2 regions of the Devosia sp. 919 genome follow, and region 1 is predicted to be linked to the other one. Evidence: predicted binding sites of a transcription regulator. Region 1 holds the regulator's gene; the other holds the start of a gene.
The links. The regulator LexA, encoded in region 1, represses DNA repair genes until DNA is damaged. The targets are predictions, from matches to a motif close to TGTTCNNNNTGTGTTCNG.

Region 1 (5,459 bases):
AAACCTACCAGGTCGCCGAAGCGCGCGCTTGGGGCGCCGATTGCATCCTCATTATCCTCGCCGCTGTCGGTGACGACGTCGCGCGCTACCTGCTCGATTCCGCCCGCGAATGGGGCATGGATGCCCTGGTCGAGGTGCATGACCAGCTCGAGCTCGACCGGGCGCTGGCGCTCGATGCCGAGTTCATTGGCATCAACAACCGCAATCTGCGCACCTTCGAAACCCGGCTCGATACCTCGGTCAACCTCGCGGGCGGCGTTCCAGCCGGCAAGGTGCTGGTCAGCGAAAGCGGCATCAACGGCCATGAACACCTGCAGCATCTCGACCGCACAGCCGGCATCGGCACCTTCCTTGTCGGCGAATCGCTGATGCGCCAGGCCGATGTGGTCGCCGCCACCCGCGCCCTCCTGCAGGGTGTGCGCCAGGCCGCCCATCCATGAGCGAGCCGCAGCTGACCCATCTCAACGAGCGCGGGGAGGCCCGGATCGTTGATATCGGCGACAAGGCAGTCACCCGCCGCCGCGCCCTCGCCCAGGCGGTGATCAGCGGTCGGCCCGAAACCATTGCCGCCATCATGGGTGGCGCCCTCAAGAAGGGCGACGCCCTGGCCGTCGCGCGCGTCGCGGGCATCATGGCAGCCAAAAAGACCGCCGAGCTCATCCCTCTTTGCCACCCCATCCCGCTCACCAAGGTCAGCGTCGAGCTGGAGGCGCGCGAGCCCGGCGCCATCACCATTCTTGCGACTGCCGAAACCACCGGCCAGACCGGGGTGGAAATGGAAGCCCTCGTGGCGGCTTCCACCGCCGCCCTTACGCTTTACGACATGGCCAAGGGCATCGACCGCGAGATGGTTATCTCCGCGATCTGTCTGCTCGAAAAATCGGGCGGCAAGTCCGGCGATTTCCAGCGCGCGCCATGAGCCTGCTCCCGGTTGAAGACGCCCTCGCGGCCATTTTCGCCCGCGTGCCCCCCGCCCGCACCGAGTCGGTGCCGCTGGAAGCTGCCGCCGGCCGGGTGTTGACCGAGCCCCTGCTCGCCCGTCATGACCAGCCGCCTTTCCCCGCCAGCGCCATGGATGGCTATGCCGTGCGCGCCGCCGATATCGTGCCAGGCGCGAGCCTTGAAGTCGTGGGCACCGCACAGGCCGGCGCCGGCTTTGGCGCGGATATCGCCCCGGGCACCTGCGTGCGCATCTTCACCGGCGCGCCCGTGCCCCCCGGCGCGGATGCCGTGATCATGCAGGAGGAAGCGACCCGCACCGGCGATCGCGTCAGCTTTGCCGCCCAGCCTCCCGTGGGGCGCAGCATTCGCCCGCTTGGCCACGACTTCCGGCAGGGACAGGAGCTGATTCCGAGAGGCTCTCGCCTCACCCCCATGCAACTGGCCGTCGCAGCCGCCGCCAATTGCCCGACGCTGCCCGTTGCCGTGCAGCCGCGCATCGCGCTCCTTGCCACCGGGGACGAACTGGTGCTGCCCGGCACCGCTCTCGGACCGGGCCAGATCGTTGCCTCCAACAGCTTCGGCTTGCGGCCGCTCCTTGCGCCTTACGCCGCAGAGATCCGCGACTACGGGATCGCTCCCGACAACCGGGCGGCGCTTGCCGAGCGCCTTGCCGGCATCTTTGCCGAAGCGCCCGACTTCGTCATCACCACGGGCGGCGCGAGTGTTGGCGACCATGATATCGTGCAGGAAATCCTGCTGAGTCTCGGCGTGCAGCTTGATTTCTGGCGCATCAATATGCGCCCGGGCAAGCCACTGATGTTCGGCACTCTGGGCAAAACCCTGGTGTTTGGCCTGCCTGGCAATCCGGTTTCGGCCATGGTGACCGCCGCCGTCTTCATCAAGCCGGCGCTGCGGCGCTGGCTCGGCGTCGCCGAACCCGCCCCCTGGCACCTGCCGCTCCTTGCGCCCACGCCGCCCAATACCGCCCGGCGCCACTTCATGCGTGCCCAAAGCGTGCATTCAAGCCGAGGTGCGGGCGTGCTCCCCATCAGCGAAACCGATAGCGGTCATACCTCCTCGCTGGCCCGCGCCGATATGCTGCTGGTGCAGCCTGAATACGATCCCGGCCAGCCGGCTGGCGCTCTCGTTCCAGCCATTCCGCTGGACGGGTTCTAGGCAGAGCCAAAGAATTTTCGCCTCCACCCATGAGCGTTATTGCAGAACATAACTGGAACACCTATGCTCGTTCAGTCTTTGTTCCGATTCTGCGATTGAAGGGCTCCGATGCTGACGCGAAAGCAACATGAACTGCTGATGTTCATCCATGAGCGGATGAAGGAAAGCGGCATTCCCCCTTCGTTTGACGAAATGAAGGACGCGTTGGATCTGGCCTCCAAGTCGGGCATTCACCGCCTGATCACGGCGCTTGAGGAGCGCGGCTTCATCCGCCGCCTCCCCAATCGCGCGCGGGCGCTGGAAGTGCTCAAACTCCCCGATTCGATGAACCCCGCGCTCGGCGGCCGCAAGGCCCGCTTCGAGCCCAGCGTCATCGAAGGCAATCTGGGCCGTGTTGCCGCTCCGCCGCCGCGCTCGGGCTGGAGCGATGATTATGTGCGCCCCGTGGCCGTGCCGGTCATGGGTCGGATCGCCGCCGGTACGCCCATCGAGGCCATCCAGAGCCACTCCCACACCATCTCGGTGCCACCCGAAATGCTTGGCCCGGGCGAGCACTATGCGCTGGAAGTGCGCGGCGATTCGATGATCGATGCGGGCATTTTCGATGGCGACACCGTGCTGATCCGTCGCCAGGATGTTGCCGGGACCGGCGAGATCATCGTTGCCCTGGTGGATGACGAGGAAGCCACCCTCAAGCGGCTGCGTCGCAAGGGCAACACCATCGCGCTTGAAGCGGCCAATCCCGCCTACGAAACCCGCATCTTCCCGCCCGACCGCGTCAAGGTTCAGGGCCGCCTGGTGGGCCTGCTGCGTAAATATTGACGCCCAGGGTCGAAAAACTCTGTCCTGTCCTGCTGCGAGTGGTGGCGCAAGAACGCCAGTGCTTGGCGTTCAGGCATCCTTTGGCTGGCTTTCAGCTGGTGAAAGGAACACGGGAAGGCCCCGAGCCGATTGAAATCGGTGCCCTGCGTGAACTCGCAGAGGAGTCTGGCCTGCAGGCAGAAGTTTCGCGCACCCTGCCTTCCAGTAGTGCCATTGCAGATAAACAGCTTTGGCACTTTGTTGTGGTGATCGCCTTGGCTCCCCTGGCCGAACACTGGCGCCACTTCACCCATGATGATGGCGGTCATTGGTTCGAGTTCTTCTGGTGGCCACTCGAGCGCCAACCGGGCCCCGAATGGCACCCCATGTTCCAGCGGGCCCTCGCCCACATCGCTCGCCACGCCTAAAGCCGGAATCGGCCAAGAAACAATCTCTTCGACGGAACTCGATTGCCGCCCTAGGGTCCTCATCAGCCGCACCAGACCAGCGCCTGTGTGCCCCCTCCTTCACCCTCCCCCTTGAGGGGAGGACCGGGGTGGGGGTTTAGTCCCCTCCTCCGCGAGTGACGTTAGACCCAGCTGGCCACCTCCAGCGCGCAATCCGCTCAAGCCCCATACCCCCCGACAATAACTTATCCCCGCCCGCGCCGATCACCCGCATAGTCTCCTCATCCGCGCACCCAAGCGAGATCATGACGAGTGGTTGGTGCGCGGAGGCTGGGGGATCGTGGGTCGCCGCGATCCGGCCGGTGTCCGCAAGAGCCGTGGACCTCTATCGTCCGGTGGTCTTGGGTGAAGAATCGCGATGGCAGCTGCACTGGCCATCGGAACCCTGATGTGGCGCAGGCAGCGGTGCCCGCCAGGGTTTAGTTCGACATCCGCGGAATCTGGCATGCGCCGCAGGAGGGCGCGGGCGTCGGCACCCAGTCGCTGTTGGCGGGGCGGAGCTTCCGTTTTGCGCAACGTTTTTTGAGGCAATGCCTCGCCAACGCCGCTCCCAACCGGAGGCCTCGCGCCGACCGGAGTTTCGCCGTGCCTTGGAAACAGAAATCCCCGCCGAAGCGGGGATTTCGAAGTCGTTGGGCCTTATGCCCTAGTGGTTGTCGCGCGGCACGCCATAGGTCTGGGCAATGCGCTGGTAAGCCACTGCTGGCTTGAGTACGGCGCCATTGCCGAGCTGGTCGACCAGCCCGCGCTGGATCTCCTGCCAGGGCGTCTGGTGCGCGGGGTACTTGTAGCCGCCCGCTTCCGCCAGTTCCTGCCGGCGCGTCGCGATCTCGGCGTCCGAAATCAGGATATCGGCGGTGCCATTGTTGAGGTCGATCCGCACCCGGTCACCCGTGCGCAGGATGGCAAGGTTGCCGCCCGCTGCCGCTTCGGGCGAGGCGTTGAGGATCGAGGGCGAGCCCGACGTGCCGGATTGGCGCCCGTCGCCAATACAGGCCAGCGCGTGGATACCCTTCTTGATGAGGTAGGCAGGGGGCCGCATATTGACGACTTCGGCCGCCCCCGGGTAGCCGATCGGGCCCGCGCCGCGCATGAACAGCAGCGTGTGCTCGTCGATATCGAGCGAGGGATCATCGATCCGGTGATGATAGTCCTCCGGACCATCGAACACCACGGCCTTGCCCTCGAACATGCCGGGATGCTCGGGATTGGCAAGGTAGCGCTCGCGGAACTCGGGCGAGATCACGCTGGTCTTCATGATCGCGTTATCGAAGAGATTGCCGCGCAGCACCAGGAACCCGGCTTCTTCCTTGAGCGGCTGCTCGAAGGGGCGGATCACCTTCTCGTCCTGGATGGGGGTGTTGCGGCAGTTCTCGCCGATGGTCTTGCCGTTGACGGTGGGTGCATTCTCACGGATCAGCCCCTGCTTCATCAGCTCGTTGACCACCGCCGGCACGCCGCCCGCATGGTAGTAATCCTCGCCGAGATATTCGCCGGCCGGCTGCAGGTTCACCAGCAGCGGCACCTTGTGCCCATAGGTCTGGAAGTCCTGCAGGTCGAGCTCGACACCGATATGCTTGGCGATCGCCTGGATGTGGATCGGGGCGTTGGTCGACCCGCCAATCGCGGAATTGACCACGATGGTGTTGATGAAATTGTCCTTGGTCATGATGTCGGAGGGCTTGAGGTCCTCATGCACCATGTCGACGATGCGCTTGCCCGTGCGATAGGCCATTTCCTGGCGATCGCGATAAGGCGCGGGAATTGCCGCCGAACCCGGCAGCTGCATGCCCAGCGACTCAGCCAGCGAGTTCATCGTGGTTGCCGTGCCCATCGTGTTGCAGAAGCCGGTGGACGGCGCCGAAGACGCCACCAGCTCGATGAACTGCGCATAATCGATCTCGCCGGCCGCCATCATCTGGCGCGCCTTCCACACAATGGTGCCCGAGCCGGTGCGCTCGCCCTTGTGCCAGCCATTGAGCATCGGCCCGACCGAGAGCGCAATCGCCGGGATGTTGACCGTGGCCGCACCCATCAGCATGGCCGGGGTGGTCTTGTCGCAGCCAATGGTCA
Region 2 (5,459 bases), 930 kb from region 1:
CTCACCCACAAAGATGGCGCCCTCGGGCGTGACTGCCACGGTGATAGGCTGGGTCTGGCTCGAGAGCTCGCCGGCAGCCGTACGCGGCAGGTCGATCGGTACGCCAGCCGTCATCATCGGTGCTGCCACCATGAAGATGATCAGCAGCACCAGCATCACATCCACCATCGGCGTGATGTTGATTTCGCTCATTACCGCTTTCTTGCGGCCGCGCCGACGACGCCCGCCGCCGCCGCCGCCTGAAGCTACGCCCATGCCCATGTCAGCGGCTCCGCGCTTCGAGTTGGCGGCTCAGAATGGTGGAGAACTCGTCGGCAAAGCCTTCGAGCCGCCCGATCATCTTGCCCGCATCAGCGGAAAGCTTGTTGTAGGCGATAACCGCGGGGATAGCGGCCACGAGGCCAATGGCCGTTGCAAACAGCGCCTCGGCAATGGGGCCGGCCACAACAGCCAGATTGGTGTTTGACGACGCGGCAATGGCGGTGAACGCATTCATGATGCCCCACACCGTGCCGAACAGGCCGATAAAGGGGCCGGCGGAGCCAACAGTGGCCAAAAAGCCGAGCCGCTTTTCGAGGTTCTCGCTTTCGCGCGAAATGGCGACATCGAGCACCTTGTCGAGCCGCTGCTGCATGCCGACGAAAGAAGCCGCGTTCTGCTCGTGGCTGCGCTTCCATTCCTTCATTGCGGCAACAAACACGGCGCCTAGCCCACCCGAAGTGCGCTCGGACTGCTGCTGGTACAGCTCCTCCAGCGATTGCCCCGACCAGAAGGTGCGCTCGAAGCGGTTCATCTCCGCCTGCATGCGGCGATAAGTGAGGGTCTTGTCTATGATAATGGCCCAGCACCAGACCGAGGCCGCAAGCAAGCCCAGCATCACTGACTTCACGATCCAGTCGGCCGCCCAGAACAGGCCCCAAATAGATAAGTCCGTGTGCGGCGCTACTGCGCCCACCGCATCCATGGCTTCCATGTCGTGATCCTTCTGGCTGGCCTCTTGCTGCCGGCCCGTGCACCCGTGGCGATGGGGCCCAAATCTGTCAAAATTAAGAGAAAAGCCTTGCCTAACGGAGCGTTGAGAGCACCGGTGCAAGTACTACTCTTTCTGTGACTCGATTATGGTCAAGAAGAGGTTAACAAACCGCCCACCGCCGCCATGCGACGCCACGCCGCGCTAATCGGCCAGGGCGCGCAGTGCTGCCGGCAGCCGTGTCGGCTTGCCGCCCATGTTGATCGCCACCACGACGACCTGGGAATCGACCAGCAGTTCGGCGTCGCGCCACACGCCTTGGCTCAACTGCAGGCGCGCGCCGCTTGCCCCTGCCACCAGCGTTTCCACCCGCAGCACATCATCGATGTGCGCGGCCGCCCGGAAGTCGAGCTGCATGCTACGTACGGCAAAGGCCAGCCCTTCCCGGCCCAGTTCGGCATGGTGGATGCCTTGCGCCCGCAGCAACTCGGTGCGCGCCCGCTCCATGAACTTGAGGTAAGCGGCATGGTACACATTGCCGGAGAAATCGGTGTCCTCATAATAGACCCGAACAGCAAAAACATGCGGCTCAGCCATGGCGCAACCGGCTGATCTGGCGGATCTTCCGGCTCACGGCTCCTCGGGCTCCTCGAACAAGGTTGCTTGCGTCCCGATAAAGCCCTGCGGCACGCTCTTGCCCAGGTGCTGGAAGGCTGTGCCCGTCAGCATTCGCCCCCGAGAAGTGCGCTGTATGAAACCTTGCTGGATCAGATAAGGCTCGACAATCTCCTCGATCGCGTCACGCGGCTCGCTCAGCGCTGCGGCAATGGTCTCGATCCCTACGGGCCCCCCGCCATAGAAATCGGCAATCATCGTCAGATAGCGCCGATCCAGTTGATCGAGCCCGCGGGCATCCACGTCGAGCCGCAACAAGGCCTTGTCGGCAATCGCCCGCGTGATCTCGCTCGAGCCCTCGACCAGCGCAAAATCCGTTACCCGCCGCAACAGCCGGCCGGCAATGCGGGGTGTCCCGCGCGAACGGCGCGCGATCTCCAGCGCGCCGTCGGGCGCCATCGGCGTGCCCAACAGCCGGGCGCCGCGCTGCACGATCTGCACCAGCTCTTCGGGCGTATAAAAATTGAGGCGCACGGGAATGCCGAAGCGATCCCGCAGCGGCGTGGTCAACAAGCCCGCCCGCGTCGTCGCGCCCACCAGTGTGAACCGCGCCAGATCGATCCGCACCGAGCGTGCCGCCGGCCCCTCCCCGATGATCAGGTCAAGCTGGAAATCCTCCATCGCGGGATACAACACCTCCTCGATCGCGGGATTGAGCCGATGGATCTCGTCGATAAACAGCACATCGCGATCTTCGAGATTGGTCAGGAGTGCCGCCAGATCCCCGGCCTTGGCGATCACCGGGCCCGAAGTCGCGCGAAAACCCACCCCAAGCTCGCGCGAGATGATCTGCGCCAGCGTGGTCTTGCCCAGCCCTGGTGGGCCAACGAACAACACATGGTCGAGCGCCGCACCGCGCTTCTTGGCGGCCTCGATGAACACCTCAAGATTGGCACGCGCCGCCGCCTGCCCGACAAATTCCGAAAAGCCGGACGGGCGCAGTGCCACATCCAGTGGCTCATCGCGCCCGGCAACGGGAGAAGTAAGATCGGTCAAACGGATGCCCTGACTTGCGTTAGCGGGAGCACCATGGCTGTCTCCAACATCATGTTCGCCGGCTCAGCGCTGGCGGCGGAGCGGCTCGGAAAGACCATCACTGGCTCAACTCGCGCAGGCCCAGCCGGATCAGCTTTTCGGTCGCGGTATCATCCCCCTCACGGGCCACAACCCGCGCCAGGGCGGCGGAAGCTTGCGCCCCCGAATACCCCAGATTGACCAAAGCGGAAACTGCATCGGCTACATTCCCGCTAGCTGTTCCCTCGCCTAAGGCGGTCTGCAGCCCGAGCGTGCCCGCGTCAATGCCCCCGCCCTGCGGCGCCTTGCCCTTGAGCTCGGTCACCAATCGCAACGCCAGCTTGGGCCCAACCCCATTGGCCCGCCCGATCATCGCCTTGTCACCTAGTGCAATAGCGCTCGACAATTCCGATGGTGACAGGGCGGACAGGATCCCAAGCGCCACCCGCGCGCCAACGCCCTGCACGGTCATGAGGAGGTTGAACCAGCCCTTTTCGGCTTCGCTGCCAAAGCCATAAAGCCGGATCATGTCTTCGCGCACCACGGTTTCGATGAACACCACGGTTGCTTCCCCGACCCGGGGCAATCCCTGCAAAGTGCGCGACGAGCAAAAGGCCTCGTAGCAGACCCCTCCCACATCGATGAGCACATGATCATCGCCAAAGCTGTCGACGGCACCCTTGAGCTTGCCGATCATGCGCTCATCCGTGCCCGTTGCGCCGCAACCCGATGATGGGCATGGCAGATCGCGATGGCGAGCGCGTCGGCCGCGTCGGCGCCCTTGATCTTGGCCGTGGGCAGCAAGGTCTTGACCATCAGCGCCACCTGTTCCTTTTCCGCGTGCCCGGTGCCTACGATCGATTTCTTGACGAGATTGGTGGCATATTCCGCCACCGGAATGCCGCGATGGGCCGGCGTCATCAGCGCCACCCCCCTCGCCTGTCCCAGGATCAGCGCCGAGCGTGGTCCCGAGTTCACGAAGGTTTCTTCCACCGCCGCCTCATCGGGCGCAAACCGCTCCAGCAGGTCCAACAACTCCGTAAAAAGGACCGCGAGGCGCTGCGCCAATTCGCCTTCCGTGGGCGGAGTGACCGTGCCGCAGGCGATGAATTGCAGCTTGTTGCCTTGGGTTTCGATTACCCCCCAACCGCAGCGCCGCAGTCCTGGATCGATGCCGATGATTCGCACTGGTGGTGTCATGTTTCACCCATACCTGAAGGCGCTTCTCCTACCAAGCAGAAGTGAACAAAGCAGCAACGGAGCCCTGTGGAAGAAGCGACACGCGTAAAATTCCACCCATTGCACAAACCCCATTTTCAAGAAGCGCCTTCTAGGTTCGGCAATGTTCATGAAGGGGCATTAACTTATGAGCTGTGACCTGGTTTGCTGCGCCCCTTTGGCGCCGCGACGCTTCTGTGCATTGCCGCGCCTGACCGCGTTATCCCGCCCTGGGCACTCGCTCGCTTCTGCGCTCACCACCTATGGGCAGCGCCCGGAAAGGTGGGTAGCCAATGGCTAGCCCTTGTCAGGATAGCATCGGGGGGAGCGGCTCACGTACCTGGTCGAGCGTCACCCGCTGGACCGTGTTCGGCACCTTGGGCTGCGTCCTGGTTTCCGTCGGGTTCAATGCCCTGCTATTTGAAAATCTAGGTGGTGCAGCGCTGCAACGGGCGATGATCAGCGCTACGGTGCTACCCATCTTCCTGGGCGTGCCGCTGCTTTTTCTCCTGAGCTTGCGGCTGCGGCGCCTTGCCATTGCCAATCGCCGGCTGGGCATGGTCGCCCGCACGGACAGCCTCACCTCTTGTCTGAATCGCGGCGCCTTCACCGCCCAGGTGACGACGCAGTTGGCGCGCGCCGGCAGCACCCCGGGCGGTGCCTTGCTAGTGATCGACGCCGACAACTTTAAATCCATCAACGATCGGTTCGGCCACGATGCCGGCGACCTTGCCCTGACGGTGATCGCCCGGGCGATCCGCTCGGTGCTGCGGGCGGGAGATCTGGTGGGGCGGATGGGCGGCGAGGAATTTGGCGTGTTCCTGCCGGGCGTCGATGCCGACATCACTCGCGCTATTGCCGAACGCATCCGCAGCGCGGTCAATGAAGCTGAATTCGTGCCGCGCGGCACCGTACAAGCCCTGTCCGTCAGCATTGGTGGCGCTGTGTTCGGCAGCGCCATCGGTTTTTCCGAATTGTTCCGGGTTGCCGATCAGCGCCTTTATGACGCCAAGCAAACCGGCCGCAATCGCGTGACGATCGTCGCGGCCGATCAGTTCTTCCCCCAGGCCCTGCAACGCGCCTGAGGAACCTTGTCGAGGCTTAGTCGGCCAGCTTGGCCATGTCCTCGTCGCTCATCTCGAAGTTCGAATAAACATTCTGCACGTCATCGTCTTCTTCGAGCGTAGCGATCAACTTCATCAGCGTCGCGCCCTTGTCGGCATCGATGGGGGTATTGGTCTGCGGCTTCCACACGGCCTTGACTGATTCTGCTTCGCCCAGTGCCTTTTCCAGCGCGGCGGCCACTTCCACCATCGCCTCAAAGCTCGTGTAGATATAGTGGCCCTCTTCGTCGCTTTCGACGTCATCGGCGCCTGCCTCGATGGCGGCTTCCATGATCTCATCGGCACTGCCGGCGCTTGCCGGATAGGTGATCTCGCCAACCTTGTCGAACATGAACCCGACCGAGTTGGTTTCCCCCATCGCGCCACCATTCTTGGAGAAGTAGGAGCGCACATTGGAGGCGGTGCGATTGCGATTGTCGGTCAGCGTTTCCACGATGATCGCGACGCCACCTGGGCCA

Region 2: ruvC (crossover junction endodeoxyribonuclease RuvC) is a predicted target of LexA. The motif match lies at 3,901-3,918, and genes of this name have one in related genera.

The regions. Positions count from the first base shown of each region.
Region 1 is NZ_JABAOL010000001.1:2,269,768-2,275,226, reverse strand. Features, by position in the region: gene trpC (indole-3-glycerol phosphate synthase TrpC) at 1-440, shown strand, start outside; gene moaC (cyclic pyranopterin monophosphate synthase MoaC) at 437-919, shown strand; gene glp (gephyrin-like molybdotransferase Glp) at 916-2,118, shown strand; gene lexA (transcriptional repressor LexA) at 2,227-2,940, shown strand; gene HRQ64_RS11155 (NUDIX domain-containing protein) at 2,982-3,347, shown strand; gene HRQ64_RS11150 (IlvD/Edd family dehydratase) at 4,033-5,459, opposite strand, start outside.
Region 2 is NZ_JABAOL010000001.1:3,197,024-3,202,482, forward strand. Features, by position in the region: gene tolR (protein TolR) at 1-261, opposite strand, end outside; gene tolQ (protein TolQ) at 263-964, opposite strand; gene ybgC (tol-pal system-associated acyl-CoA thioesterase) at 1,175-1,567, opposite strand; gene ruvB (Holliday junction branch migration DNA helicase RuvB) at 1,601-2,599, opposite strand; gene ruvA (Holliday junction branch migration protein RuvA) at 2,739-3,356, opposite strand; gene ruvC (crossover junction endodeoxyribonuclease RuvC) at 3,353-3,859, opposite strand; gene HRQ64_RS15505 (GGDEF domain-containing protein) at 4,171-4,962, shown strand; gene HRQ64_RS15510 (YebC/PmpR family DNA-binding transcriptional regulator) at 4,979-5,459, opposite strand, start outside.